Regions from separate parts of the Diaphorobacter sp. C33 genome, predicted to be linked through region 1. Evidence: predicted binding sites of a transcription regulator. Region 1 holds the regulator's gene; each other region holds the start of a gene.
The links. The regulator FNR, encoded in region 1, switches genes on or off when oxygen is low (the NO sensors DNR and NnrR bind a similar motif). The targets are predictions, from matches to a motif close to TTGATNNNNATCAA.

Region 1 (7,271 bases):
ACACATCGCCAAACAGTGAGCCCCTCCCATCAGCCCCATCAGGAAGGTCGTCGTGGCCAGCGCCCACAGCATGGGTCAAATAATCCGGGAAAAGCGAGCGCGGTTACGGTCAGCCTGCAGATACTTGTCGAACACCATGGCCACGCCGCGCACGAAATACCACCCCATGGGCGTGACTTCAACGCCCTCATCACTGATTTTCACCAAGCCCTGAGCCGCCATTTCTTGCAGTTGCTGTAATTCCGCATCGAAATAACTGCGGAAATCAATCAGCCAAGACTGTTCCAACGGCTCAAACAGCAATTCACCTTGGCACATCAACGCCATGATGACTGCGCGGCGCACCAAGTCGTCCTTGGTCAACGCCAGCCCGCGCACCACAGGCAAATGCCCCTGGTTAATGCAGTCGTAATACTCGTCCAGCGTTTTCACATTTTGGCTGTAAGTAGCGCCCACGCGCCCGATGGCAGAAACGCCCAGACCAATCAGGTCGCAATCGGGCTGCGTGCTATAGCCTTGGAAATTGCGGTGCAGCCTGCCTTGCCGCTTGGCCACCGCCAGCGCATCGTCAGGCAGCGCAAAATGGTCCATGCCCACGTAGACGTAGCCGGCTTCCTGGAACACATCAAGTGACCGGGCCAGCATGGACACCTTGGCCGAAGCCATGGGCAACTCGGCCGTGATGATGCGTCGCTGCGACTTGAAGCGTTCTGGCAAGTGAGCGTACGCATACAGCGCGATCCGGTCTGGCCGCAGCTCGGCTACCTGCTCCAAGGTGCGATCAAACGACTCCGGTGTCTGGCGCGGCAGCCCGTAGATCAAATCCACGTTCACCGATTCAAACCCGAGCTTCCGAGCCGCATCGACCAACGCGAACACCTTTTCGGCAGGCTGAATGCGGTGCACGGCCTTTTGTACTTCAGGGTCGAAATCCTGCACGCCAAAGCTCAGGCGATTGAAACCCAGCTCCGCCAACAATCCCAGCCGCGCTTCATCCACGGTCCGCGGGTCCACTTCTATGGAGTACTCCCCCCCCGGAACGAGGACGAAACTGCGCCTCAACATGCCCATCAGTTCGCGCAAACCGTCATCCGTCAGAAAAGTAGGCGTGCCTCCGCCGAAATGCAGCTGGCTCACATGCTGACCCACACCGCAGTGCGCCGTATGCAGGTCGATCTCACGGCTGAGGTAACGCAAGTAGACCTCTGCCCGCTCTGGATGCCGGGTAATGATCTTGTTACACGCGCAGTAATAGCACAGCGATTCACAAAACGGGATGTGGACATAAAGCGACAAAGGCATCGCCTTGGCTACCGACCCCACGCGACGCTGCTGCAGCGCAAGGATGTATTCCCGCTCGCCAAAGGCCTCGACAAAACGATCAGCAGTCGGATAAGAGGTGTAGCGCGGCCCTGGAACGTCAAAGCGACGCAGGAGCTCTGTTGTAACAACGGTCATGACGGGATTCCTTGCACTTTCATATCACTGTGCCGTAGAGTCCCCCATGAGTCCTTGACGTTGATCAAGCGCCCATAAGGTCCTTGTGGCGACAATTTGACTTCGGCTCAAAGTCGTCCAACGGCCTACGGCATTCCATGTCTCCCAGCCGTTCAGAGGTAAGCTCAAGCCATGAACAGGGTTCCCATGCATACGAATCTCCAGACCATCAAAGTTGCCTGCTCAAACTGCAATCTGCGTGAGCTGTGCATGCCCGTGGGTCTGGACGACCAGCAACTCAAGCGCATCGATGACATTGTTGCTGTACGACGCAAGATCAAGCGTGGCGGCACGCTTTTCCGGAACGGTGAACCCTTCACATCCCTTTTTGCCATCCGCACCGGATTCTTCAAGACCTGTGTCGCCACCGAGGACGGTCGCGATCAAGTGACGGGTTTTCAAATGGCGGGCGAGATCATTGGCCTGGATGGCATCGTGAGCGACCGCCACACTTGCGATGCGGTAGCGCTTGAAGACGCCGAAGTATGCGTCATGCCTTTCGATCGTATTGAAGAGTTGTCGCGCGAAGTAACGGCACTACAGCACCATGTGCACAAGATCATGAGCCGCGAGATTGTTCGCGAGCATGGGGTCATGCTGTTGCTGGGGAGTATGCGTGCCGAGGAACGCCTTGCCGCATTCCTGTTGAATCTCGTACAACGCTTGCATGCCCGGGGGTTCTCACAATCCGAATTGGTGCTGCGCATGACGCGGGAAGAGATCGGCAGTTACCTAGGATTGAAACTGGAAACCGTCAGCCGCACGTTTTCGAAGTTCGTGGAAGAAGGTATTGTGGAAGTAAAACAGCGCCATGTGCGCATCGTCGATACCGATGCGCTGAAGCGCATTGTCAACAGCCAGCAAGCCTGCCATTAAGCCTCGGTTTTTTGCTCATTCATAACTGATCGGCGGAAAGATCAGGAAACGTATTTGGCGCAATCAGCCGGCCGCGCCCCTTTGGGCACGGGGCAGCGATTCAACTCAAAGGGCGAGAGTGACAACAGCGTAGTCAATGCGCTGGAAGCCATGAGTACGAACCAGAACGTGAAGAAGGCGATGGTATACACACCTTCGCGCGAGAGATGCAGGGGTTGATCAAACCACTGCAGCGCTTCTGGATCCACGAAGGCGAACACCACCATTTCCATGACGCCCGCCATCAAAAAGGCCGGCCACGCGATCCACATCAATCGTTGCATCCACATTCGCCCATCTCCTAGCAGGTGTAGTTGACAGCGTAGCATCTGTTCTGCGGCATGCAAAGAGGACTCGCCCTGCCGGTCAACGCGGTTGGTCCTCCAGCGGAGTAGCTGCATGGTTGCGCCCCTTCATGGCAGGCGTCATGTCGCCTCCAGACTCCTTCAGGGTCTCGTTGATGTTCAATCCCCGTTGGTAATAGTCTTCCGCGATGACGGGGTCGGGTTGGCTCACGGCCAGCCAGAGGGTCACGAAGCCCGCAATGATGACAATCACCGGCCCCGCGATGACAAGCCAGACATGGCCAAACGTCCACCAAGGCTTTCCTGCGTCTTCCAGATTCATGGGGGAATTACTCGACATCGATACCAACTCCTCGCTCATTTATGAGCACAGCTTGTTCATTTGCATTCCGCGACCGCCTTCAGCGAGGCACGAGGAACACGGATTTCTCTGCCACTTGGGCTTTATCACCCTGCGCTTGAATATCGAAATACACCGTATGCGATCCGGGAGATGCTGAGCCATACGGAATTTGAAGACGGACAACCACCCATCGGGATTCCGCCGGTCCAATGTCAATTGCGGTCTCGGACGCCACTTCCAGCCCTTCCATGCCGTGGGCGCTGATGGTGTAGCGCTGCGCCCCCTCCGTGGCGTTCATGATCTGCAGCCGGTAGATATTTTCCAGCTTGCCTCCCGCCACGATGCGCGAGAGCGCAGCGCGGTCGCGCACGATGTCCACCTTCAACGGGGTGCGTACCACCAAGCTGGCCAGCATGCCGATGCACAACACCACCAGCACCGCTGAATAGAACAACACACGGGGTCGCAGCACGCGTTTGAGCATTTGCGACTGGGTCCAGTGGTTCTTGACGCCGTTCTGCGTCGAGAAGCGAATCAGCCCGCGCGGATACTTCATCTTATCCATCACGGTATTGCAAGCGTCCACGCAGAGACCGCAACCAATGCACTCGTATTGCAGTCCGTTGCGAATATCGATACCCGTTGGGCAGACCTGGACACACAGCGTGCAATCGATGCAGTCACCCAGTCCCGCAGCTTTGTGGTCTACCGTCTTGTTACGGGGCCCGCGAGGCTCGCCGCGCTCAGGATCGTAAGAGACGACCAGCGTGTCCCTGTCGAACATTGCGCTTTGGAAACGCGCATAAGGGCACATGTATTTGCATACCTGCTCGCGCAGGAATCCTGCGTTACCGTACGTGGCCAACCCATAGAAGATCACCCAGAATATCTGCCACCCTCCTTGCAGGGCCAGCAACTCTCCCCCCAGCTCGCGAATCGGAACGAAATAGCCCACGAAGGTGAAGCCGGTCCAGAATGCGACCGCAATCCAAATGGCTTGCTTGACAGATTTTTTCCAGATCTTCTCAAATGTCCACGGACCATTGTCCAGGCGCATACGGGCACTGCGGTCGCCTTCGACTTTGTGCTCGATCCACATGAACATTTCCGTGTATACGGTCTGGGGACAGGAGAAGCCGCACCACAGGCGTCCCGCCACTGCGGTAAACAGAAAAAGCGACAGCGCGGAAATAATCAGCAAACCCGTCAGATAAATGAAGTCCTGCGGGTAAAGCACCAAACCAAAAATATAGAAACGGCGTGCTCCGAGGTCAAAGAGCACCATCTGGCGCTGGCCCCACTCCAGCCATGGCAGGCCATAGAAAACCAGCTGTGTCAGAAACACCATCGCCCAACGCCAACGTGCGAACACTCCACTTATCGAGCGTGGATAGATTTTCTTTTGCGCCTCATAGAGCGAAATGACCTCGGTCTGCGAACTTTCGGCCCCCACTGGCGTGATAGGAATCACCTTACGGGGCTGACCTTCGGCTGGCTTCATGGTGGAATCTCAAAAAGGAAGTGCAACTTCCAAAACGCAAAACGGCCGGCGCCCCTCGACGGGGAGCCGGCCGCACAGGGAGCATCAGCGCGGGGCGCCGGCCTTATTGGACAAACCCCAGACGTATGCCGTCAACACCTTGATCTGTGCATCGGTCAACTTGCCCGTTTGGGCAGGCATCTCGTTGGTCTTGCCATTGTTGATCATAGCGGTGATGGCAGCTTCGCCCCAGCCATGCAGCCAGATGTCATCCGTCAGATTAGGGGCACCCAGGGCCACATTGCCCTTGCCGTCCATCCCGTGGCATGCAGCGCACGCAGTGAACTTCGACTTGCCCAGAGACGCCTTCAGGGAGTCATGCGGGCTTCCCGACAGGCTCAGGACATAGTGGGTGAGGTTGCGCACATCTTCCGGCGAGCCCACGGCGGCCGCCATGGGAGGCATGACGCCAATGCGCCCATCGTGGATGGTCTTCTGGATCTGATCAGGCGCACCGCCGTGCAGCCAGTCACCGTCGGCCAGGTTGGGGAAGCCCTTGCTGCCGCGGGCATCGGAACCATGACACTGCGCGCAGTTGTTCATGAACAGACGCTCACCAATTGCCATGGCCGCTGTGTCGGCCGCCATCTCTTGGGGCTGCATGGCCTCGAACCGCGCATACAGGGGCTGCAACTCTGCGTTAGCCTTGTCCACTTCGGCTTGGTACTCGCCCAGCTGCGTCCAGCCCAACTTACCCTTAAAGGTCCCCAATCCGGGATAGGCAGCCAGATAGCCAGCACCGAATACCAGCGTGATGATGAACAGCCACATCCACCAACGGGGCATGGGGTTGTTCATTTCCGTCAGGTCTTCGTCCCAGACGTGACCGGTGGTGTTGTCGGCCGTAGCCTCGACCTTCTTGCGGGACGTGATCCACAGCAGCAAGCCGCAGGCCACGATACCGATGATGGTGATTCCGGCCACGTAGAAGGACCAGAAGTTACTCGTGAAATCGCTCATGGGTTATCTCTTTTCTTGTGGAGACTTCTTCAGTCCTCGGCGAAGGGCAACTGTGCTGCCTCCTCGAACCGGGCCCGGTTGCGGCGCATGAAGGCCCAGAACCAGATGCCCACGAAACACGCCAGCGACGCCAGCGTGGCCACGATACGCATGGTGGTGATGTCCATGACCAGCTCCTCGATTACTTGAGCGCACGGCCCAAAACCTGGAGATAGGCCACCACGGCATCCATCTCTGTCTTCCCCTTGACCTGCTCGGCGGCGCTGGCGATCTCCTCATCCGTATACGGGACGCCGACCGTGCGCAATGCCTTCATGCGAGGAGCGACGACGGAAGGATCGATCTGGTTCTTTTCCAGCCAGGGATAGGCGGGCATATTGGATTCGGGCACCACGTCGCGCGGATTGTTCAGGTGAATGCGATGCCATTCATCGCTGTACTTTCCACCCACGCGATGCAGGTCGGGCCCAGTGCGCTTGCTACCCCATTGGAAGGGATGGTCGTAGACGAACTCGCCAGCCACCGAGTAGTGGCCATAACGCAGGGTTTCCGCGCGGAACGGACGGATCATCTGCGAGTGGCAGTTGTAGCAACCCTCGCGCAGGTAGATATCGCGTCCGATCAGTTGCACTGCCGTGTAAGGCTTCACGCCTTGGACGGCCTCAGTCGTCGATTTTTGAAAGAACAGAGGAACGATTTCCACCAGGCCGCCGACGGCCACAACCAGCAAGATCAGCACGATCATCAGGAAGTTGCTGGTTTCGACCTTCTCGTGCGTGAAGCCGGTAGATGCTTTGTTATGCGTATTGGACATGTAGTTGACCCTCCGAACTTCAGGCGTGAGCGGGTTTCACGGCGGGAATGGCCACCTTGACGGAGCGTCCGGAGATCGCCGTCACCCAGACGTTCCATGCCATCACCAACATACCGCCGAGGTACAGCAGACCGCCAAAGAAGCGGATCGCGTAGAACGGATAGGTCGCCTTGACGCCTTCCACGAAGGTATAGGTCAGCGTGCCGTCGGGGTTCACGGCGCGCCACATCAGACCTTGCATCACGCCAGCAATCCACATGGCGGCGATATACAGCACGATGCCGATGGTGGCCATCCAGAAGTGCAGTTCAATTGCCTTGATGGAGTGCATCTTCTCCTTGCCAAACAGGCGAGGCACCAAGTAATACAGCGAACCCATGGTGATCAGACCCACCCAGCCCAACGCGCCTGCATGCACGTGGCCTACAGTCCAGTCGGTGTAGTGCGAGAGCGCGTTGACGGTCTTGATCGACATCATCGGGCCTTCGAACGTGGACATGCCGTAGAACGACAGCGACACGATCAGGAAGCGCAGGATGGGGTCGTCACGCAGCTTGTGCCAGGCGCCGGACAGCGTCATGATCCCGTTGATCATGCCGCCCCAGCTGGGCGCCAGCAAGATCAGTGAGAACACCATGCCCACGGATTGCGTCCAGTCAGGCAGCGCGGTGTAGTGCAGGTGGTGCGGACCCGCCCACATGTACGTGAAGATCAGCGCCCAGAAGTGGACGATGGAGAGGCGATAGCTGTACACCGGACGGCCAGCCTGCTTCGGAATGAAGTAATACATCATGCCCAGGAAGCCGGTCGTGAGGTAGAAGCCCACGGCGTTGTGGCCGTACCACCACTGCACCATGGCGTCCTGCACGCCTGCGTAGGCGGAGTAGCTCTTCATGA
Region 2 (7,271 bases), 1.3 Mb from region 1:
CGAGCGGCTGGAGCAGGAGAAGAAGGAACGCCTGCTGGCGCAGCAAAAGGCCGAGCGCGAGAAAGCCGAACGCGAAAAGGCCGAGAAGGAGAAGGCCGCCAAGGCCGAGCAGGACAAACAGAAGAAGCTGGCCGAGGACAAGCGCCGCAAGGCCGAGGAAGCCCGTGAAGCCAAGGAGGCCGAGGCGCGCCGCCAGGAGAACCTGCGCCGCATGCAGGGGCTGGCAGGCGCCACGGGCGGCGAGACCGCCACGGGCACCGCGCAGCGCAGCTCCGGCCCCTCGGGCAGCTACGGTGGCAAGGTGGCCGCCAAGGTACGCCCCAACATCGTCTATCCCGACACCATCTCGGGCAACCCGCGCGCCGAGGTCGAGGTGCGCGCCGCGCCAGACGGCACCATCGTCGGCGCGCGCATCACCCAGTCCAGCGGCAACAAGGCGTGGGACGACGCGGTGATTCGTGCGCTGCACCGCACGGAAACCCTGCCACGCGACGTGGACGGCCGCGTGCCGTCGTCCCTGGTGATCGGCTTCCGCCCGCGCGACTGAAGCAAAAAAGAGAGCTACCTGCGCTTGCCCCTCAAAGGTTTCACATTGAAAACACCGTGAAACCTAGTTGAAACAAGCGCCGGCAGCTATCATTTTCGATAACAGCCGACAGCCAGTCGAACTCAGCTGCGCTGCTCGATGAGGCGATTGATACGCAACGCGCCGAGTGTGCAGACCACGCCCGACAGCAGATACAGCGTCACCGCCCCCAGCCCGAAACGTGCCGACAACCCCAGAGCCACCAACGGCGCGAAGGCCGCGCCGATCAGCCAGGCCAGGTCGGACGACAGTGCCGCCCCGGTGTAGCGGTGCAGGGTGGAGAAGTTGGCCGTCACCGTGCCCGATGCCTGGCCGTACGACAGGCCCAGCAGCACGAAGCCCAGCAGCAGGAACACCGTGCCGCCCACCGCGCCACCGCCCAGCAGCCAGGGCGTGGCCAGGCTGAACAGGCCAATCAGCACGGCCATGGAGCCCAGCAGGTTGCGCCGGCCCATGCGGTCGGCCAACCGCCCCGACACCACCACAGCGCCGATGGCCAGGAATGCGCCGGCGATCTGCACGCACAGCACCTCGGCCATGGAGCGGTCGGAGAACAGGGCGAACCACGACAGCGGGAACACCGTCACCACGTGAAAGAGTGCGAAGCTGGCGAGTGCCGCAAAGGCGCCCAGCACCACATTGCTCCCCTCTTCGCGCATCACGCGGGCCACGCCCACGGGCTCCAGTTCCTTCTCTTGCAGCAATTCGGCATAGGACTGCCCCACCACCAGGCGCAGCCGCGCAAACAGCGCCACCACGTTGATCGCAAAGGCCACGCAGAACGGGTAGCGCCAGCCCCAGGCCAGGAATTCTTCACTGGAGAGGCTGCCGTACAGGTAGGCGAACAACCCGGCGGCCAATGCAAACCCCACGGGCGCGCCCAGTTGCCCTACCATGGAATACCAGCCCCGGCGCTCCGGCGGTGCGGCCATCGCCAGCAGCGACGGCAGCCCGTCCCAGGAGCCGCCCAGCGCCAGCCCCTGGCCGAAGCGCAGCACCGCCAGCGCCCCAGCGGCTGCCAGCCCCGCCACCTGGTAGCTGGGCAGGAAGGCCATGCTTACCGTACAGCCGCCCAGCAGGAACAGCGCCAGCGTCAGCTTGGTGCCGCGCCCCCAGCGCCGCTGCACGGCCATGGAGATGGCGGTGCCCAGCGGCCGGGCGATGAAGGCGATGGCAAAGATGGCAAAAGCCATGAGCGTGCCGTCCAGCCGCGTCATGAAGGGAAACAACAGCGACGGGAAGACCAGCACGCAGGCGATCCCGAATACGAAGAAGTCGAAATACTCCGACGCGCGCCCGATGATCACGCCCACGGCGATCTCGCCCGGGGTGACGTCTTCGTCGGTGTGCGCGCGCGACAGCGATGCCGCGCTCTCGGGGCCGTAAACGGGGTATGCGACGGAACCGCTACTCATGACCGTACTCCTTGGCTTTGCAGACACAGCTCCGTTCTACACGCAAGCCCCGCGGTCAACAAGTACGCTTACACTGACGTCCCGCGCGGGAAAACCCTCACGCCCAGTCGGCCATCCGCGCCGCCATGGTCGCGCCCGCAGGCCGCATACGGCCTGCCATCACGCCATAAGTTTGACCCTGGACAAAATGTCCAATCGACAAATGCGCTAGGCGTATTACATTCGTCTCCGTCCAGTAATTCGCGTTTACACCTAGCGCCGCGCCCGCCCGCGCGACGCAAGGCCGTGCACGCTTTTTGACACGCCTAGCAATGCTCCAACTGAAGAAACTCCGCGGGCCCACCTGGCTCGCCGCGGCTTTGGCCGCAGCCAGCCTGGCTGGTTGCAGCAAGGCCGTCGTATTGAACCCGGCGGGTGATATCGCTGCCCAGCAGGGCAACCTGGTGGTGACTGCCACGGTGCTGATGCTGATCGTCATCGTGCCGGTGATCCTGCTGACGCTGCTGTTCGCCTGGAAGTACCGCCAGGGCAACACCGACGCCGAGTACGACCCCGACTGGCACCACTCCACCTCGCTGGAGCTGGTGATCTGGAGCGTGCCGCTGATGATCATCATTGCCCTGGGCGCGCTGACCTGGATCGCTACCCACAAGCTGGACCCCTACCGCCCTCTGGACCGCATCGACGCCCAGCGCGCGCTGGCCGCCGACGTCAAACCGCTGGAAGTGCAGGTAGTGGCCATGGACTGGAAGTGGCTGTTCTTCTACCCCGAGCAGGGCATTGCCACGGTGAACGAGGTGGCCGCGCCGGTGGACCGCCCGATCCTGTTCAAACTCACCGCCACGTCGACCATGAACGCGTTCTACGTGCCCGACCTGGCCGGCATGATCTACGCCATGCCTGGCATGCAGACCGAGCTGAACGCCATCATCAACAAGCCCGGCGTGTTCCATGGCCTTGCCTCGCACTACAGCGGCCCCGGCTTCTCCGGCATGACCTTCAAGTTCCACGGCCTGAGCGATGCTGAATTCGCCCAGTGGGTGGACAAGGCCAAGACCGAAGGCAAGCCCCTGGACAAGACCACCTACCTGCAACTGGCCAAGCCCAGCCAGCGCGACCCCGTGCAGCGCTTTTCTACCGTGGAAACGGGCCTGTACGGCAAGGTGCTCAACCGCTGCGTGGAAGACGGGCAGATGTGCATGCACGACATGATGGCCATCGACGCGCTCGGCGGCGAAGCCTTCGTCAAAGCCAACGGTCTGACGCTGCCGCAGGACGTATGCACCGCCGGCAACGCGCCACAGATCCTGGCCGCGCTGCAGCCGGGCTTAGCCCTCCCCGAGGCCCCCATCCAACAGTGAATTTGACGGACCCGACGCGGGCGCCAAGCCGGCGCCGGGCCCATTAGCCAAGAGATTCGATATGTTGTCTGAACAAACTACCCCAGCCCACTGGCTGTTGGGCCGCATCACCTGGGACTCGATCCCGATGGCGCACGAGCCCATCGTGCTGTGGACCTTCATCGCGGTGGTCCTGGGTGGCATCGTGATGCTGGCCGGCCTCACCAAGTTCCGTCTGTGGGGCCCGCTGTGGCGCGACTGGATCTGCTCCATCGACCACAAGAAGATCGGCATCATGTACATGATCCTGGGCCTGGTCATGTTCCTGCGCGGCTTCGCCGACGCGGTGATGATGCGCCTGCAGCAGGCCATGGCTGTGGGCGAGAGCATGGGCTACCTGCCGCCGCACCACTACGACCAGATCTTCACGGCCCACGGCGTGATCATGATCTTCTTCGTGGCCATGCCCTTCGTCACGGGCCTGATGAACTACCTCGTGCCGCTGCAGATCGGCGCGCGCGACGTGTCGTTCCCTTTCCTGAACAACTTCAGCTTCTGGATGACCACCGGCGGCGCCGTGCTGGTGATGATCTCGCTGTTCCTGGGCGAGTTCTCCACCTCCGGCTGGCTGGCGCTGTCCAACCTCGGGGCGCAGGACCCTGGCGTAGGTCTCGACTATTACATCTGGGGCCTGCAGATTGCGGGGGTGGGCACCACCTTGTCGGGCATCAACCTGATCGTCACCATCATCAAGATGCGCGCGCCGGGCATGAATCTGATGAAGATGCCCGTGTTCACCTGGACCGCGCTGTGCACCAACGCGCTGATCGTCGCCTCGTTCCCCGTGCTGACGGCCGCGCTGGTGCTGATGTCGCTGGACCGCTACATCGGCACCAACTTCTTCACGAACGACCTGGGGGGCAACTCCATGCTGTACGTGAACCTGATCTGGATCTGGGGCCACCCCGAGGTCTACATCCTGGTGCTGCCGGCCTTCGGCGTGTTCTCCGAGGTCGTCGCCACGTTCTCGCGCAAGCGCCTGTTCGGCTACACCTCCATGGTGTACGCCACGGTGTGTATCACCATCCTGTCGTACCTGGTGTGGCTGCACCACTTCTTCACCATGGGCTCGGGCGCCACGGTGAACACCTTCTTCGGCATCACGACGATGATCATCTCGATCCCGACGGGCGCCAAGATCTTCAACTGGCTGTTCACCATGTACAAGGGCCGCATCCGCTTCAGCGTGCCCATGCTGTGGACGGTGGGCTTCATGTGCACCTTCGCCATCGGCGGCATGACTGGCGTGCTGCTGGCCGTTCCCCCGGCCGACTTCGTGCTGCACAACAGCCTGTTCCTGGTCGCGCACTTCCACAACGTGATCATCGGCGGCGTGGTGTTCGCCGTGTTCGCTGCCATCAACTTCTGGTTCCCCAAGGCCTTCGGTTTCCGCCTGATCGAGTCCTGGGGCAAGGCATCGTTCTGGTTCTGGCTGACTGGCTTCTGGGTCACGTTCACGCCGCTGTACATCCTGGGCCTGATGGGCATCACGCGCCGCGTCAACCACGTGGAAGACGCTTCGCTGCACATCTGGTTCATCATCTCCGCGGTGGGCGTATGCCTGATCGCGGCGGGCATCGCCTGCTTCTTCATCCAATTGTTCGTGAGCTACCTCAAGCGCGACCAGCTGCGCGACGTGACCGGCGACCCCTGGGACGGCCGCACGCTGGAGTGGGCCACCTCCTCGCCCCCGCCGCAGTACAACTTCGCCTTCACGCCCGTGGCGCACGAGATCGACGCCTGGTGGGACATGAAGAAGCACGGCTACAAGCGCCCGCTGACCGGCTTCCAGCCCGTCCACATGCCCGCCAACACTGGCGCCGGCGTGGTGATCGCCGCGCTGTCCACCGTGTTCGGTTTCGCCATGATCTGGCACATGTGGCCGCTGGCGATCGCCTCGTTCGCCGCGACCGTGGTGGCCTCGATCATCCACACCTTCAACTACAAGCGTGACTACTACATTCCGGCAGCCGAAGTGGCCGCCACGGAAGACGCACGCACCAAGCAGCTTGCCGCAGCCCATGTCTAATACGCACACCCTCCAAGCGGGCGGCACCGCCGCCCTGGCACCGCGCGAGTACCACCTCGCGCATGAACCCCACCCCGAGAACGGCACGTCCCTGGGCTTCTGGCTCTACCTGATGAGCGACTGTCTCATCTTCGCAGCGCTGTTCGCCACGTACGGCGTGCTGGGCCGCAGCTACGCCGCGGGCCCCACGGGCGCGCAGCTGTTCGACTTGTCGCTGGTGGCCATCAACACGGCCTTCCTGCTGACGTCGTCCATCACCTTCGGCTTTGCCATGCTGCAAAAGCAGGCGGGCAACGCACGCGGCACGCTGACTTGGCTGGCCGTCACCGGCCTGCTGGGCCTGGCCTTCCTGGGCGTGGAGCTGTACGAGTTCGCACACCTGATCCACCAGGGCGCGACACCCCAGCGCAGCGCGTTCCTGTCGGCCTTCTTCACGCTGGTGGGCACGCACGGACTGCACGTGACCTTCGGCCTGATCTGGCTGGTGACATTGATGATTCAGATCAGCAAGCACGGCCTGATCCATGAAAACAAGCGCCGCCTGAACTGCCTGTCCATGTTCTGGCACTTCCTGGACGTGGTCTGGATCGGCGTCTTCACCTTTGTGTACCTGATGGGGGTGCTGTAAATGAGCGCACACGAAATTCACGCCGGCCACGACGACCATGGCCACGACCATGACGACCTGCACGTCACCAAGGGGGACTACGTCAAGGGCTTCATCCTCGCCGTGATCCTCACCGTGATCCCGTTCTGGCTGGTCATGGCCGACGTGATCCAGAACCGCACCACCGCCGTGCTGGTGCTGGGCATCTTCGCCATGGTCCAGGTGGTGGTGCACATGGTGTACTTCCTGCACATGAACGGCAAGATCCAGGGCGGCTGGACGATGCTGTCCACCATCTTCACCATCGTGTTCCTGGCAGTGACCATCATCGGCACGTTGTGGGTCATGTTCCACATGAACGCCAACATGATGCCCGCGCACGCCAACCCCATGGCCGCACAGCACCAGGGCAGCGAGGCACACCAGCCGAAGGCGCCTTGACCGCTCCGACCATGCACGCCCCGGAGCCGCAGCGCACCCGCGCGCACTCCAACCTGACGATGGCGGTGCTCGCTCTGGCGGGCATCGCCTTGTTCGTTGTGTTCTGTGCCCTCGGCTGGTGGCAGGTGGAGCGGCGCACCTGGAAGCTGGCCCTGATGGAACGCGTAGAGCAGCATCTGCACGCCGCGCCCGCGCCGCTGCCCGCGCGGGCGCAGTGGCCTGGCGTGGATGCGGCTGGCTTTGAATACCAGCCTGTGCAGGCTGAGGGTCACTGGCTGGCCAGCAAAACCGTACTCACCCAGGCCACCACGGCGCTCGGCGCGGGTTTCTGGGTCATGACCCCGCTGCAGCTGGACGGCGGCGGCCAGGTGCTCGTCAACCGCGGCTTCATCCCCCAGGCGCAGCGCGCCCAGTGGGCCGCTGGCGGCCCCGGCATGCAGGAAGGCGAAACCGTACAGCTGCAGGGCCTGTTGCGCATGAGCGAGCCCGGAGGCGGCTTCCTGCGCCGCAACGACCCCGGGGCGCAGCGCTGGCATTCGCGCGACGTGGCGGCCATCGCCCAGGCCCAGGGCCTGGACGCCGCGGCCCCGTTTTTCATCGACGCGGGCATTCCCGACGCGAACGCCCCAGCGCCGATGGATGCCGAGACTTCCACCACCGCCGGTCCCTGGCCCCGCCCGGGACTGACGGTGGTTCGCTTCCACAACAGCCACCTGGTGTATGCCATCACCTGGTTTGGGCTGGCCGCCATGGTGGCGGCAGCGGCTGCGTATGTGGCACGCTACGAGCTTCG
Region 3 (7,271 bases), 1.2 Mb from region 1:
CATCACGACCAGCGAGCCGATGTCCTTCTCGGCCATGGCATCCACGGCGCGGGCCAGCGGCTCGTCGGGATGCACGGTGTAGAGGGTGTTGCCTTTGAGGCGCAGGATGTCGCTGACTTTCATGGGGAGTCTCCGAAGGGTTCTGCAGGCGCTGCATGCAGCCCGATAGCGAATAAATATAGCCCACAATGGCGCACAAATTCACCACTTTGGAGACATGAATGCCCGGATATTCCGACCCCGGCTTCGACACGCTGGCCCTGCACGCCGGCGCGCAGCCGGACCCCGCCACAGGTGCGCGCGCCGTGCCGATCCACCTGAGCACCTCGTTCGTCTTCGAGTCGAGCGACCATGCGGCGGCCCTGTTCAACCTGGAGCGCCCGGGCCATGTGTACAGCCGCCTGAGCAACCCCACCAACGCGGTGCTGGAGCAGCGCGTGGCGGCGCTGGAAGGCGGCGTGGGGGCGATTGCCGTGGCCAGCGGGCAGGCCGCGCTGCACCTGGCGATTGCCACATTGATGGGCGCAGGCAGCCACATCGTGGCCAGCACGGCGCTGTATGGCGGCAGCCAGAACCTGCTGCACTACACGCTGCGCCGCTTCGGCATTGACACCACCTTCGTGAAGCCCGGCGACATCGACGGCTGGCGCGCCGCCATCCGCCCCAACACCAAGCTGTTCTTTGGCGAAACCGTAGGCAACCCCGGGCTGGAGGTGCTGGACATCCCCACGGTCGCGGACATTGCGCATGAAGCTGGCGTGCCCCTGCTGGTGGACTCCACCCTCACCTCGCCGTGGCTCATCAAGCCCTTCGAGCATGGCGCGGACCTGGTGTACCACTCGGCCACCAAGTTCCTCTCAGGCCATGGCACGGTGATCGGCGGCGTCGTGGTCGATGGCGGCAGCTTCGACTGGGAAGGCTCCGGCCGCTTCCCCGAGCTGACCCAGCCCTACGACGGCTTTCACAACATGGTGTTCACCGAGGAGAGCACCGTGGGCGCCTTCCTGCTGCGCGCTCGCCGCGAGGGCCTGCGCGACTTCGGCGCCTGCATGAGCCCGCACACCGCCTGGCTGATCCTGCAGGGCATCGAGACCCTGCCGCTGCGCATGGAACGCCACATGCGCAATACCGAGAAGGTGGTGCAGTTCCTGGCCAGCCACCCGTTCGTCGAGCGCGTGGGCCACCCGCTGCTCGAGTCCCACCCCAGCCACCAGCTCGCGCAGCGCCTGCTGCCGCGCGGCGCGGGCTCGGTGTTCAGCTTCGACCTCAAGGGCAACCGCGAGCAGGGCAAGACGTTCATCGAGACGCTCAAGCTCTTCAGCCACCTGGCCAATGTGGGTGACTGCCGCAGCCTGGTGATCCACCCCGCCTCCACCACGCACTTCCGCATGAGCGACGAAGCGCTCGCCGCGGGCGGCATCAGCCAGGGCACGATCCGCCTGTCGATCGGGCTGGAAGATGCCGACGACCTGATCGACGACCTCAAGCGGGCACTCAAGGCTGCGGAGAAGCAAGCGGGAAAGGCAGGTGCGTGATGTACGTGCAAGTCAACGGCGCACAGACCTACTGTTACACCGGCGGCAAGCCCTTCGATGCCGCCAAGCCCACCGTGGTGTTCATCCACGGCGTACTCAATGACCACAGCGTCTGGGCGCTGCAAAGCCGCTACATGGCCAACCATGGCTGGAACGTGCTGGCCGTGGATCTGCCCGGCCACAGCAAAAGCGCGGGCGATGCCCCTGCAAGCGTGGAGCAGGCCGCCGACTTCGTGGGCGCCCTGCTCGACGCATTGTCCATCCAGCGCGCCGCGCTGGTGGGCCATAGCTGGGGCTCGTTGATCGCGCTGGAGGCCGCCGCCCGCCTGGGCGCGCGCGTGAGCCATCTGGTGCTGGTGGGTACGGCCTACCCGATGAAGGTGTCGCCCGCGCTCATCGAGGCATCGCAGACCGACCCCGAGCAGGCGCTGCGCATGGTCAACGTGTTCTCGCGCAGCACCCTCGCGCCCCCCTCAGGCGCGGGCTTCTGGGTGTACGGCGCGGGCATGGCGCTGGGCCGCAAGGTGCTGCGCAGCAACCCGCAGGTCAATGTGTTCCACCGCGGCTTCGTCGCCTGCGACAGCTACTCCCATGGCGAGCAGGCCATCGCAGCGGTGCAGTGCCCCGTGCTGTTTGCCTTGGGCACACAAGACCAGATGACCGCGCCCAAGGCCGCGCAGGGGTTGATCCAGGCCGCGCGATCCGCGGACAAGGACGTGCAGATCGTCCATCTGCCGGCGGGCCACCACCAGATGACCGAAGCACCGGACGCAACGCTGTTCGCCATCCGCGACTTCCTGGCAAGACGCATCTCCGCCTGAGATCGTTGCACGGCAGGGCCGGCGGTGCGGGGCATCCCCTTCAGCGCTCCCCTGCCCGATGGATGATGGGCGCCGCCGCCTCGGCAGAGGGGATATGACTTCCCCTGCCACATGCGAAACACTAGCCCCTGCTTGCCTGCGTCGACCATTTACGGCCGCGTGATGCGTATCAAAAACAGCATTAAACGACCAACCGGCAAGCGCAGTCAGCTATTGTTTAAATAGCAAGCGAAGGCCAATAGCGGCCACTTTCCCCGGCCTGGCACTGGGGCATTGGCACGGTCCGCGCCTGCGGACCTAGACTGGGTTCACTCGACCCGTCGCGTCGCCCGGCGCCCGCCCTGCATGCACCTGCCTCCATCCACCGATGCCCGCGACACCCCGTGGCATGCGCTGTCCGCTGACGAAGCGCTGCAACGGCTGCAAACCGACGACCGCCACGGCCTGGCGCATGCCGAGGTGGCGCGGCGCCTGGCACGCTTCGGCCCCAACCGCCTGCCCGCGCCGCCGCGCCGACCGGCCTGGCTGCGCCTGCTGCAGCAATTTCACAACGTGCTGATCTACGTGATGCTCGCTGCCGCGACGGTCACCGCGGCACTGGCGCACTGGATCGACACCGGGGTGCTATTGGGGGCCGTGATCGTCAACGCCATCATCGGTTTCTTGCAGGAGGGCAAGGCCGAGTCGGCGCTGGACGCGATACGCCACATGCTCTCGCACCAGGCCACGGTGCTGCGCGGGGGAGAGCGCCAACTGGTGGACGCCGACCAGCTCGTGCCGGGCGACATCGTCATCCTCGCGTCCGGCGACAAGGTGCCCGCGGATCTGCGCATCCTCACGGCCCGCAGCCTGCGCGCCGACGAGGCCGTGCTGACGGGCGAGTCCGTGCCCTGCGACAAGGACGAAGCCGCCGTGGCAGCCGACGCCGCTTTGGGCGACCGCCGCAGCATGCTCTACTCCGGCACGCTGGTGGCCGCGGGCACCGCTTTGGGCACCGTGGTGGCTACGGGCACGAACAGTGAACTGGGGCGCATCAGCACGCTGTTGGCCCAGGTGCAGGCGAGCACCACGCCGCTGCTGCGGCAGATCGCGCAGTTCAGCCGCTGGCTGGCGCTGGCCATCGGGCTGTTCGTGCTCGCCACGTTCGCCATCGGCGTGCTCTGGCGCGCTCAGGCACCCGCGGACATGTTCATGATGGCCGTGGCGCTGGCGGCCTCGGCCATCCCCGAGGGGTTGCCCGCCATCATGACCATCACCTTGGCCATGGGCGTGCGGCGCATGGCGCAGCACAACGCCATCATCCGCCACCTGCCGGCGGTGGAAACGCTGGGGGCTGTCACCGTGATCTGCTCCGACAAGACCGGCACCCTCACTTGCAACGAGATGACCGTGCAGCGCGTGGTGACCGCCGACCATGTCATAGCTGTGACCGGCAGCGGCTATGCGCCGCAGGGGGGCTTCCTCATCGGGGGCGTGCCCATCACTGCGCAAGAACACCCTGCCCTGCAGTCCGTGGCCCAGGTGGCGCTGCTGTGCAACGACGCCACGCTGCACGACGGACCCCAGGGCTGGAGCCTGACGGGCGACCCGACGGAGGGCGCGCTCGTCACCCTGGCGCTCAAGGCGGGGCTGGACGCCACGGCGCTGCATGCGCGCCAGCCGCGCATCGACGCCATACCGTTCGAGTCCGAGCACCGCTTCATGGCCACACTGCACCACGACCACGCGGGGCATGCGGTGATCCTGGTGAAAGGAGCCCCCGAGCGTGTGCTGGACATGTGCAACGCACAGCGCCAGTGGCCCGCCGATGGCGCGGCCACCGATGCCCCGCTGCAGCACGACTACTGGCGCCGCGCAGCCAACGACTGCGCGGCGCGGGCGCTGCGCGTGCTGGCGATCGCCATCAAGCGCGTGCCGGCGCAGCAGCACGCGCTGCAGTTCGCCGACATGGAGGGCGGCTTCACGCTGCTCGGGCTGCTGGGCAGCATGGACCCGCCGCGCCCCGAGGCCGTGGCCGCGGTGGCCGAATGCCAGGCCGCGGGCGTACGCGTGAAGATGATCACCGGCGACCACGGCGAAACCGCACGTGCGATTGGCGCGCAGCTGGGCATCGGCCTGGGCCGCCCCGCCCTCACGGGCGCCGAGATCGAGCTGCTGGACGACGCCGCCTTGCGCGACGTGGTGGCCAGCGTGGACGTGTTCGCACGTGCCAGTCCCGAACACAAGCTGCGCCTGGTGCAAGCCCTGCAGTCCCGCGGTGAAGTCGTGGCCATGACGGGCGACGGCGTGAACGACGCGCCCGCACTCAAGCGCGCCGACGTGGGAGTCGCCATGGGCAGGAACGGTACCGAGGCCGCCAAGGACGCGGCCGCCATGGTGCTGACCGACGACAACTTCGCCACGCTGGGCCATGCGGTGCGCGAGGGCCGAGGCATCTACGACAACGTGCGCAAATTCATCTTGTTCATGCTGCCCACCAATGGGGGCGAGGCGCTGATCGTGTTTGCCGCCATCGCATTCGGCCTGCTGCTGCCGCTCACCGCGGCGCAGGTGCTGTGGATCAATCTGGTCACGTCCAGCACGCTGGGCGTGGCGCTGGCATTCGAGCCTGCGGAGGACGACGTCATGCGCCGCCCTCCCCGGCCTCCGCAGGAAAAGCTGCTGTCCGGCCTGTTCGCGTGGCGTGTGCTCATGGTGGCGGTTTGCATGGCGGCGGCTTCGCTCGGGCTGTTCCTGTGGGAGCTGTCCAACGGCGCTGCGATCGAAACCGCGCGCACCATGGCTGTCAGCGCGGTGGTGGTGATGGAGATGTTCTACCTGCTCAACAGCCGGCACATCGAGCGCAGCGTGCTGTCGCGCGAGGGATTGCTGGGCAATCCCAAGGTGCCGCTGACCATCGCCCTCTGTGCGCTGCTGCAACTGGGCTTCGTGCACCTGCCCTGGATGCAGGCCGTGTTCGGCTCCACGGACCTGTCTGTGCAGGAATGGTCGCGCGTCCTGCTGGCCGGGCTGGCCGTCTTCACGCTGGCCGAACTGGAGAAGGCGGCTCTGCGGCGCTGGCGCGCACGCCACGCCCATCGCTGACACGGACCACGCCTACCCCAGCAGGCGGCACAGCGCGGCCAGGTCGCGCACGGTGGCAGGAGGCGCCACCGCGTGCGGCCAGACTGCATCGCCCCGATTGAGCCAGGCCGCCTGCATGCCGGCGCCCAGCGCGCCATGCGCATCCAGCGTGGCATCGTCGCCTATGTGCAGCACGGCCGCGGGCGGCAGGTCCAGCACCCGCGCCGCCTCATGGAAGATGCGGGGGTCGGGCTTGGCAATCCCGAACTCGCGGGCGCTGATGCTGGCGCGAAAGTACCGTCCGATGCCGATCGCCTGCAGGTCCGCATTGCCATTGGACAGCGCCACCAACGGGTGGCGCGCCGAGAGGAATTCCAGCGCCGCGATCGCATCGTCGAACAGCTCCACCCGCTGGCGCTCGGCAAAGAACACGTCGAACCCCTGGTCCGTGAGCGACTCGTCCTCGCCCGCCTGGCGCAGCGCTGCGCGGATGGTCTCGCGGCGCAGCACCGTCAGGTCGTGCGACAGGTGCGCATGGGCGGACGCCACCTGCGCACGGAGCATGCGGGACGTATCGGGCGACGCCAGCAGCGCCGAGGCGCCGGGCGCCACCGTGAGCAGCCACTCGATCAGCACCTTCTCAGCCCGCGCAATGGTGGGCCAGATAGGCCATAGGGTGTCATCCAGGTCAAGAGTGATGGCGCGGATGCGGGAAATATCGAGCATGGCCCGAGCATACCGCCCGGCATTTGCCACAATCACCGCATGCCCGCCTCGCCTTCTCACCATGCCGCCCAGACGGCCTCAGCCTCTTCGATCCAGACCACCGCAGCACGCGAAAGCACCGCCATTCTGCTGTGCAACCTGGGCACGCCAGACGCCCCCACCGCACCGGCGCTGCGCCGCTATCTGGCGCAGTTCCTGGGCGACCCGCGGGTGGTGGAAATTCCGCGGGCGCTGTGGCTGCCTCTGCTGTACGGGATCATCCTGCGCACGCGGCCGGCCAAGTCGGCCGCCAAGTACGCCAGCATCTGGACGGAAGAAGGCTCCCCGCTCGCCGTGTGGACGGCCAAGCAGGCGGTGATGCTGCGCGGCTGGCTGGGCGAGGCCGGCCAGCCGGTGAGGGTACTGCACGCCATGCGCTACGGTCAGCCGGCCATTGGTGCGCAACTGCAGGTGCTGCAGGACGCCGGCGTGCGCCGCGCGCTGGTGCTGCCGCTGTACCCGCAGTACTCGGCCACGACCACCGCCAGCGTGTTCGACGACGTGGCCGCGTGGGTGCGCCGCTCGCGTTGCTTTCCCGAACTGCGCTTCGTGAACGACTACCACGACCACCCGGACTACATTGCCGCGCTGGCCCAGTCGGTGCGCGCGCACTGGCAGCGCGAGGGCGGCCCGGCGGACAAGCTGGTGATGAGTTTTCACGGCATTCCCGAACGCAATGTGCGATTGGGCGACCCCTACGCGGAGCAATGCCGCAACACGGCCCGGCTGCTCGCGCAGGTGCTGGGGCTGGGCGAAGACCGGTACCTGCTGACCTTCCAGTCGCGCTTTGGCAAGGCCCGCTGGCTGGAGCCCTACACCGAACCCTCGCTGGTGGCGCTGGCACAGGGCGGCACGCGCCGCGTGGACGTGATGTGCCCAGGCTTCACCAGTGACTGCCTGGAAACGCTGGAGGAGATCAACCAGGAGGCACGCGAGGCCTTCCTGCACGCAGGCGGCCAGGACTTCCGTTACATCCCCTGCCTGAACGACAACCCCGCCTGGATCACCGCCTTGAGCCGCATTGCGCAACAGCACCTGGCGGGCTGGAGCCAGCCATGAGCGCGCCCTGCACGGCACTCGCACCCGG
Region 4 (7,271 bases), 970 kb from region 1:
GCCGCCAGCAGCAGCGACGTTGCGCCGCGGGTGCCGTCAAAGCGGGCAGCGGTTTGCTTCAGATGGCTTGCGGCCTCTTCAATGCGTGCAATGCCGTGGTGCTGGACAGGAACGTCGATGTGTACAAACTTCGTCATGATGCGACTCGTACGCCACTGTTGGCGAAATTGCCGGGCGGTGCAGCAATACTAGGGTTTACCCTGGTTTGTGTCTAATTTATATGTTGAATCACCCATATTCATCCGTGTGATGATTGCGGCATGCAGCCATTGAACTTTCGCACGCTGGATCTCAATCTGCTGCGCGTCTTTGACGAGGTCATGGCCGAGCGCAACCTGACCCGCGCCGCCGAGAAACTGGCCATCACACAGCCCGCCGTGAGCAACGCACTGCGCCGGTTGCGCGAGGTGCTGGGCGACGAGCTGGTCACGCGGCGCGGCCACGGCGTGGAGCCCACGCCGCGGGCACTGGCCCTGTGGCCCGCCGTACGGCACGCATTGGCACAGTTGCAGGAGACACTTTCCCCCGGGCGCTTTGACCCGGCGTCCGCTCAGACGACCTTCGTTCTGGCGATGGCCGACGCCACGGGTGCCACGCTGATCCCGCCACTCATCGAGATCGTGGAACGCGAGGCCCCCGGCGTCTCGCTGCGCGTGGTGCCGCTGACCACGCGCGACCCGCGCCGCCTGCTGGACGACGAGAGCGCCGACATGGCCGTGGGCTACTTCCCCGCCGTGCTGGCCGACCTCACGGCGCGGGCGCAGTCGGACAACGTGGTGGCGCACGAAAGCACCCGCCTCTACGACGGCCAGTACGTGTGCGTGATGCGCGCGGACCACCCGCTGGCCGCCGTGCCGATGACGCTGGACCTGTACTGCGCCGCGCGCCACCTGCTGGTGAGCTTCTCGGGCAAGCCCTTCGGCTTCATCGACGGGGCATTGGCCGCGTTGGGACGTGAACGCCGCATCGTGCTTACCGTGAACCAGTTCTTCACCGCGGGACGGGTGGTGGCCACCACGGACCTGCTCACCGTGCTGCCGCGCCACTTCGTCGGCGTGGCCAGCGTGCGCGACGAACTGGTGTGGCGCCCGCTGCCCATGACGCTGCCGCCCGTGCACGTGGACGCACTGTGGCACCGCCGGCGCAACCACGACCCCGCCCACCGCTGGCTGCGCGAGGCGATTGCGCGCGCCGCGCGCAACACGCCCGCCCCCATCCACCGCCAGGATTGACCCGTCCCACTCACCCATGAAGCTGCAACTGCTGTCCGACCTGCACCTGGAAGCCCACCCGCATTTCACCCCCAGCCCCGCCGTTGGCGCGGATGTCCTGGTGTTGGCCGGCGACATCGGCTCTTACCAGGCCGGCTCGCTGCTGTCGGACGACGACTTCGGCCTGGCGCGCTTCTCCCCTCTGCCGCAGTACGCCGGATGGCCCACGCCAGTGGTCTTCGTCCCTGGCAACCATGAATACGACATGCAGGACTTCGACGCCGCGCATGCGCGCCTGCGCCGCATCTGCGACCGGCTGGGGCTGATCTGGCTGGAGCGTGAGAGCATGGTGCTGCAGGGGGTCCGCTTCGTTGGAACGACGCTGTGGAGCGACTTCGACGCGCTGGCCGACCACGCGGCGATCACCGACCCGGGCCAGCGACTGCAGCGGCGCGAGAAGGCGTTCCGCGCGGCCAATTTCTATCTCTCCAAGACTGGCAGCACCCGCCAGGGTGGGCCCTTCCTGGCCGCCGAGGTGCGCGAACAGGCCCTGGTTTGCCAGTCTTGGTTACGCAACGCGCTCGCACAGCCCTTTGCGGGCACGACGGTGGCCGTCACGCACTTCGCGCCCAGCCTGCTCAGCGCCGACCCGCGCTACGGCCTGGTGCCGGGCACGGCGGGGTTTTGCAATGCGCTGGACGACTGCCTGCCCCACGCCCAGCTGTGGCTGCACGGCCATCTGCATGCGCCCAGCGACTACCTGGTGCGCGGGGCCCGCGTGGACGGCACGCCCTGGAGCTGCCGCGTAGTGGCCAACCCGCTGGGCTATGCCCGCAAGGGGGAGCAGGCAACCTTTGAGCCGCACTGCGTGCTCACCGTATGATGCGTGCGGGCCCTGCACCCGCCACCGCGTACCGCATCAAAAATATGACTGAAGTCAAGACAACAGGCGCCGGCGCGGATTAGTCTGAATTCTCGTTTCCGGAGCACTTCGAATGAACATCCTGCTTGCTGTCGACGGCAGCACCTACACCAAGAAAATGCTGGCCTACCTGGCCGCTCACGACGAGATGCTGGGCAGCTCGCACACCTACACGGCCATCACCGTGCAGCCCCAGTTGCCTCCCCGCGCGCGCGCCGCGCTCGGCAAGGAAGTCGTGGACAAGTACCACGCTGAGGAAGGCGAAAAGGTGCTGTCGCCCGTCGTGAAATTCATGGCGCGTCAGGGCGTGCAGCTCAAGACCATGACCAAGGTGGGCCCGGCGGGCGAGACCATCGCCAAGGTGGCCGAGTCCGGCAAGTACGACCTGGTCGTCATGGGCACGCACGGCCACGGCTCGCTGGGCAAGCTGGTGATGGGCTCGGTCAGCACGCAGGTGCTGGCCAACTGCCAGGTGCCGGTACTGCTGGTGCGCTGATCAGGCCACCCGCATGGCGGGGCCGCTCGCCAGGCCGCTCAGGCAGGTGTCCGCGGCCCAGTCGATGATGCACTCGTCCGCATAGCCGCGGTCGCGCAGCATGCCGAGCATGGGATCGGCATTGCGCGCCAGCAGCGCACACAAGATCACATCGGGCGGCAACTCGCGCCGCAGCTGTCCCTGGGCCTGCGCCTCGACGATCCAGCCGAGGATGCAGGCATGCACCTCCTGCATCGATGCCTGGTAGGCGTCGCAGGCGCGCAGCGCCTGGGCCAGCGCGGAGTTGCGGCTGGGCAGCAGCGGCACCTCGTCGGCCAGTTGCAACTGCAGCGTCCAGCACAGCAGCGCGTGCAGGCGCTGCATGGCGCCCAGTTCGGCCGGCAGCGCCGCCAGAAAGCGCTGCAGGCGCTCCACCACATGCACCATGGCGGCCGAGCACAGGTCGTCCTTGCCGGCAAAGTGTTTGTACAGGCTGGCCTTGGCAATGCCCACGGCCGCGGCGACCTCGTCCACGGTCATGGTCTCGAAGCCTTTTTCGCCCAGCAGGCGGCTCGCGGCCTCCACGATGGCATCCTCGCGCGCCCGGAGCATCTGCTCCTTGAAGGACGGACGGGGCGGCTGCAACGTGTTCATGCGGGCGATGTTAGCGAGCCTTCACCCCGCGCAGGCCGATAACCCTAAAGACCCCCATCCGCGTGTGCCGTCAGGCCGACAGGTACTGCGCCGCCGCGCTGGTGAGCGCATCGGCCAGCGCATCCAGCACTTCCGACTCCAGGTTCCATGAGTGCCAGTACAGCTGGATGGGCAGCGTATGGCCCGGCGCCAGGTCCACCAGCCGGCCTTGCTGCAGCCAGGGACGCGCGAGCAGCTCGGGCACCACGCTCACGCCCCAGCCCGCGGCCACGGCGCGCACCTGGCCCTCCGAACTAGGCACGAACACGCGGCTGAGCGACACGCGTTTCAGGCCAAAGGTGCGCGTGACGAACTCGGCCTGCATATCGTCCTTGCGGTTGAACGAGACGAAAGGCACGTCGCGGAAGTTGTGCGCCGTGAGCCCTTGCGGCAGTTGGCGGCGCGCCAGCTCTGGCGCGGCCACGGCGACGTACTGCATCGCGCCCAGGGGCACCATGCGGCAGCCGCGCAGCGCACTCTTCAACGTCGTCACGCAGCCCATCACCTGGCCCGAGCGCAGCCACTCCTGCGTGAAGTCCTGGTCGTCGGCAATGATCTCCAGCGGCAACCGCTGGCGCACCAGATCGCCGAGCGCGTCCACCGCCCAGGTCGCGATGCTGTCGGCGTTGATGGCGATGGCGATGCGCTCTTCCTCGCGGCCGCCGCCGCGCCCGCTGGGCATGAGGTCCTGCAGATCGCGCTCCAGGTCGGCGCGCAGCAGGCGCAGCTGCTTGGTGTGCTTGAGCAACAACTGCCCGGCCGAAGTGGGCTTGAGCGGCCGGCTGCGCACGATGAGCACCGAGCCCACCTGCGCCTCCAGCGCACGCAGGCGCTGCGACACGGCGGACTGGGTGATGTTCAGGCGGCGCGCGGCGCGCTCGAAACCGCCCTCTTCGACGATGGCGGCCAGGCATTCCAGGGCGGCGGGGTCAAATGTGCTCACGGTCGGTATCCATTAGTCATTCTGATGAATTCCGAAGAAGTTTAATCACGCTTTTGTTTTTCATTGGGCCGCAGCACACTGCGCGCCATGAAAACCATCGTCCTGGGCGCCGGCATCATCGGCATTAGCACCGCCTGGCATCTGCGCGAGCGCGGGCATGAAGTCACTGTGGTCGACCGCCAGCCCGACGCGGCGCTGGAGACCAGTTTTGCCAACGCGGCGCAGATCTCGGTGAGCTACTGCGAGCCCTGGGCCAACCGCGAGGCGCCATGGAAGGCCCTCAAGTGGATGTTCGACAAGGAAGCGCCGCTGCTGTTTCGCCCCCAGCTCGACTGGGAGCAATGGCGCTGGTGCCTGAAGTTCCTGGCGCAGTGCAACGACACGGCCTTCGCACGCAACGTGCAGCAGATCGTGGCGCTGGGCGCGTACAGCCATGCCGCACTCAAGGAGCTGGTGCGCGTCACGGGCATCGAGTACCACCGGCTGGAACGCGGCATCGCGCACTTCTACACCGACCAGAAGTCCTTTGACGACGCGGCCCACGCCGTGGAACTGATGCGCCGCTTCGGCGTGCAGCGGCGCGTGGTCAGCCGCGACGAGCTACTCGCCATCGAGCCGGCCTTCCGCGCCTACGGCGACCGCATCACCGGCGGCACCTACACCAGCACCGACGAGAGCGGCGACGCGCGCGTATTCACCCAGGCGCTGGCCCGCCGCTGCGCCGAGCGCGGCGTGCAGTTCCTCTACGGTCACGACGTGCTGCGCCTGAACCGCTCCGGCAACGCTATTGAATCAATAGCTATTCGCGCTCGCCAGGAAAGCGCTACAGGCCAAAAAGACCAAATACTGAAAGCCGATGCCGTGGTCGTTGCATGCGGCAGCTACAGCGCACCGCTGCTGCGGGGCGTGGGCGTGCACCTGCCCATCTACCCCGGCAAGGGCTACAGCGCCACGTTCCCGCTGCTCAAACCCGAGGGCGCGCCCATGGTCTCCACCATCGACGATGGCAAGAAGATCGCCATGAGCCGCCTGGGCAACGTGCTGCGCGTGGCCGGCACCATCGAGCTGGGCGGCTACGACCTGTCGCTGGACAGCCCTGTGGCGCGCGCGCGCTGCCACATGCTGTCGCGCCGCATTGAGACCATCCTGCCCGGCGTGTGCGACACGCGCACGCCCGAGGAAGGCGGCGATCCACAGTACTGGACCGGCCTGCGCCCCGCCACGCCCACCAACATCCCGTTCATCGGTCGTACACCGCTGCACGGCCTGTGGGTGAACGCCGGCCACGGCACGCTGGGCTGGACGCATGGCGCTGGCTCGGGCAAGGCCATGGCCGAGTTGCTGAGCGGCGAGCGGCCAGCCATGGACTTCGCCTTTCTGGGCGGCGACACGCCGGCTACCGCCTACGGGGCGCCGCGCCTGGCCTGAGCGGCTCGCACCTCAGCGTTTGCGCTGCACCAGCAGGTTGCGCTTGGCATCCTCGGGGTAGGCGAAGGTCACCGCGCCGGCCTGCACCTTGCCCATCACCAGCATGTTGGGGGTGATGGCCTCTTTCTCCTCGGCCGAGAAGGGCCGCTCGTAGGTCGCCACCACGCCGTAATACACGCGCTGCAGGTTCTCCAGCGAATGCTTGAGGGCCGGGCCGTTGACCTGCCCGTCGCGGATGCCCAGCAGCGCATACATCAGCAGGTAGGCCGCGTCGTACCCTTGCGCCGCCGCCATCGGCACGGCCGGGCGGCCCTTGAAGGCGCGCGCGTAGGTGCTCAGGAACGAGGCGCGGCGTTCGTTGCTGGGCTCGGCGATGAAGGTCTGCGCCGTCAGCGCTCCCTCGGCGGCGTCCTTGCCGCCCTGGATGAAGAACGGGAACGACAGCGTCCAGCCGCCGACCTGCGGCACCTTCCAGCCCAGCTCCTTGCGGCCTTGGGCAATGACAGCGTTCTCCGGCCCTACGGTGTAGCTGAAGATGACCTGTGCGCCCGCATCGCGCGCGGCCTGCAACTGGGGCGCCAGGCTCTTCACGCCCAGAGGGAAGTTGGTCGCGTACACGGGCGTGAGCTGGTGCGCGGCGAGCGCCGCTTCCACGTCCTTGCGCCCGGCCTGGCCGTAGCCCGTGTCGTCGGCAAAGAGGGCCACGCGCGTCCAGCCGCGGCGCAGGATGTCCTCCACCACGAAGGGCGCCTGGATGTTGTCGGGGGCCGAGGTGCGGAAGATGAAGCTCTGCGCCGCCGGATAGGTGCGTGTCACGGGGGTGCCCGTGGCGCACGGCACGATCAAGGGCAGCTTCGCCTGCTGGAACACGTCCAGCGATTTCATCGCCACGCCGGTGTTGCAAAAGCCCAGGGCCGCCACCACGCCCTCGCTGGCCAGTTCCTGCGAGCGTTGACGGCCGGTGTCGGGCGAGCCCTGGTCGTCCTTGACCACCAGCTCCACAGGCCGGCCCAGGTAGCCGCCCACGGCGTTGAACTGCTCCACCGCGAGCTGGATGCCCTGCAGCATGGGCGTGCCGAAGTCCGACGACGGCCCCGAAAAGGGGCCGATGACCCCCACCTTCACGGGCTGGGCGCCCGCCATGCCCGCCAACGCCCACAGCGCCAGCGCCCCTGCCCAGTGTCTGGGTCTCATGGCCATCATCGTGTCTCCGCAATGTTGTGAAAAACACTCCAGCCTAACCAAAAGCGCGGGCGCGCGATGTGGTTTATTGCGCAGCGGTGCGCGGTCGCGGTCAGGGGCGGGTAAGCGATTTGCGGTGAGGGATCACCGCGCACGCGTTCAGTGCAGCACCGGCGCCGGGCCGGCCAGGAAGTCCAGCAGCGCCGCCTCGAAACCCTCGGGGTCTTCAAGCTGCGGCCAGTGGCCCACGCCGGGCAGCAGCACGGCGCGCGCATCGGGCAGCACATGGGCCAGGGCGAGCAGTGCCTCGGGCGGAGTGCAGCGGTCGTACTCACCCCCGACGAGCAGCGCGGGCACCTGCAGGCGCACAAGTTCCGGCGCACGCCGCGCGAAAGCCGTCAGGGCTTCCAACGCACG

Region 2: the regulator FNR is predicted to act here: its motif matches at 2,174-2,187, upstream of cyoA (ubiquinol oxidase subunit II).
Region 3: the regulator FNR is predicted to act here: its motif matches at 2,516-2,529, upstream of QY917_RS07075 (cation-transporting P-type ATPase).
Region 4: the regulator FNR is predicted to act here: its motif matches at 2,139-2,152, upstream of QY917_RS14250 (universal stress protein).

What each region holds. Positions count from the first base shown of each region.
Region 1 covers NZ_CP129980.1:332,220-339,490, reverse strand. The annotation lists gene QY917_RS01645 (sulfite exporter TauE/SafE family protein) at 1-72, opposite strand, end outside; gene hemN (oxygen-independent coproporphyrinogen III oxidase) at 76-1,458, opposite strand; gene fnr (fumarate/nitrate reduction transcriptional regulator Fnr) at 1,630-2,373, shown strand; gene QY917_RS01630 (hypothetical protein) at 2,415-2,702, opposite strand; gene QY917_RS01625 (FixH family protein) at 2,779-3,057, opposite strand; gene ccoG (cytochrome c oxidase accessory protein CcoG) at 3,119-4,561, opposite strand; gene ccoP (cytochrome-c oxidase, cbb3-type subunit III) at 4,646-5,560, opposite strand; gene QY917_RS01610 (cbb3-type cytochrome c oxidase subunit 3) at 5,590-5,727, opposite strand; gene ccoO (cytochrome-c oxidase, cbb3-type subunit II) at 5,742-6,374, opposite strand; gene ccoN (cytochrome-c oxidase, cbb3-type subunit I) at 6,394-7,271, opposite strand, start outside.
Region 2 covers NZ_CP129980.1:1,632,720-1,639,990, forward strand. The annotation lists gene tolA (cell envelope integrity protein TolA) at 1-547, shown strand, start outside; gene QY917_RS07775 (MFS transporter) at 670-2,001, opposite strand; gene cyoA (ubiquinol oxidase subunit II) at 2,313-3,362, shown strand; gene cyoB (cytochrome o ubiquinol oxidase subunit I) at 3,424-5,430, shown strand; gene cyoC (cytochrome o ubiquinol oxidase subunit III) at 5,423-6,058, shown strand; gene cyoD (cytochrome o ubiquinol oxidase subunit IV) at 6,059-6,478, shown strand; gene QY917_RS07800 (SURF1 family protein) at 6,490-7,271, shown strand, end outside.
Region 3 covers NZ_CP129980.1:1,492,269-1,499,539, forward strand. The annotation lists gene QY917_RS07060 (CBS domain-containing protein) at 1-123, opposite strand, end outside; gene QY917_RS07065 (O-acetylhomoserine aminocarboxypropyltransferase) at 222-1,535, shown strand; gene QY917_RS07070 (alpha/beta fold hydrolase) at 1,535-2,356, shown strand; gene QY917_RS07075 (cation-transporting P-type ATPase) at 2,702-5,440, shown strand; gene QY917_RS07080 (HAD family hydrolase) at 5,453-6,145, opposite strand; gene hemH (ferrochelatase) at 6,185-7,243, shown strand; gene QY917_RS07090 (Lon protease family protein) at 7,240-7,271, shown strand, end outside.
Region 4 covers NZ_CP129980.1:3,034,524-3,041,794, reverse strand. The annotation lists gene QY917_RS14265 (hypothetical protein) at 1-137, opposite strand, end outside; gene QY917_RS14260 (LysR family transcriptional regulator) at 261-1,232, shown strand; gene QY917_RS14255 (metallophosphoesterase) at 1,249-2,094, shown strand; gene QY917_RS14250 (universal stress protein) at 2,207-2,629, shown strand; gene QY917_RS14245 (TetR/AcrR family transcriptional regulator) at 2,630-3,262, opposite strand; gene QY917_RS14240 (LysR family transcriptional regulator ArgP) at 3,333-4,244, opposite strand; gene QY917_RS14235 (D-amino acid dehydrogenase) at 4,332-5,672, shown strand; gene QY917_RS14230 (ABC transporter substrate-binding protein) at 5,685-6,875, opposite strand; gene QY917_RS14225 (alpha/beta fold hydrolase) at 7,014-7,271, opposite strand, start outside.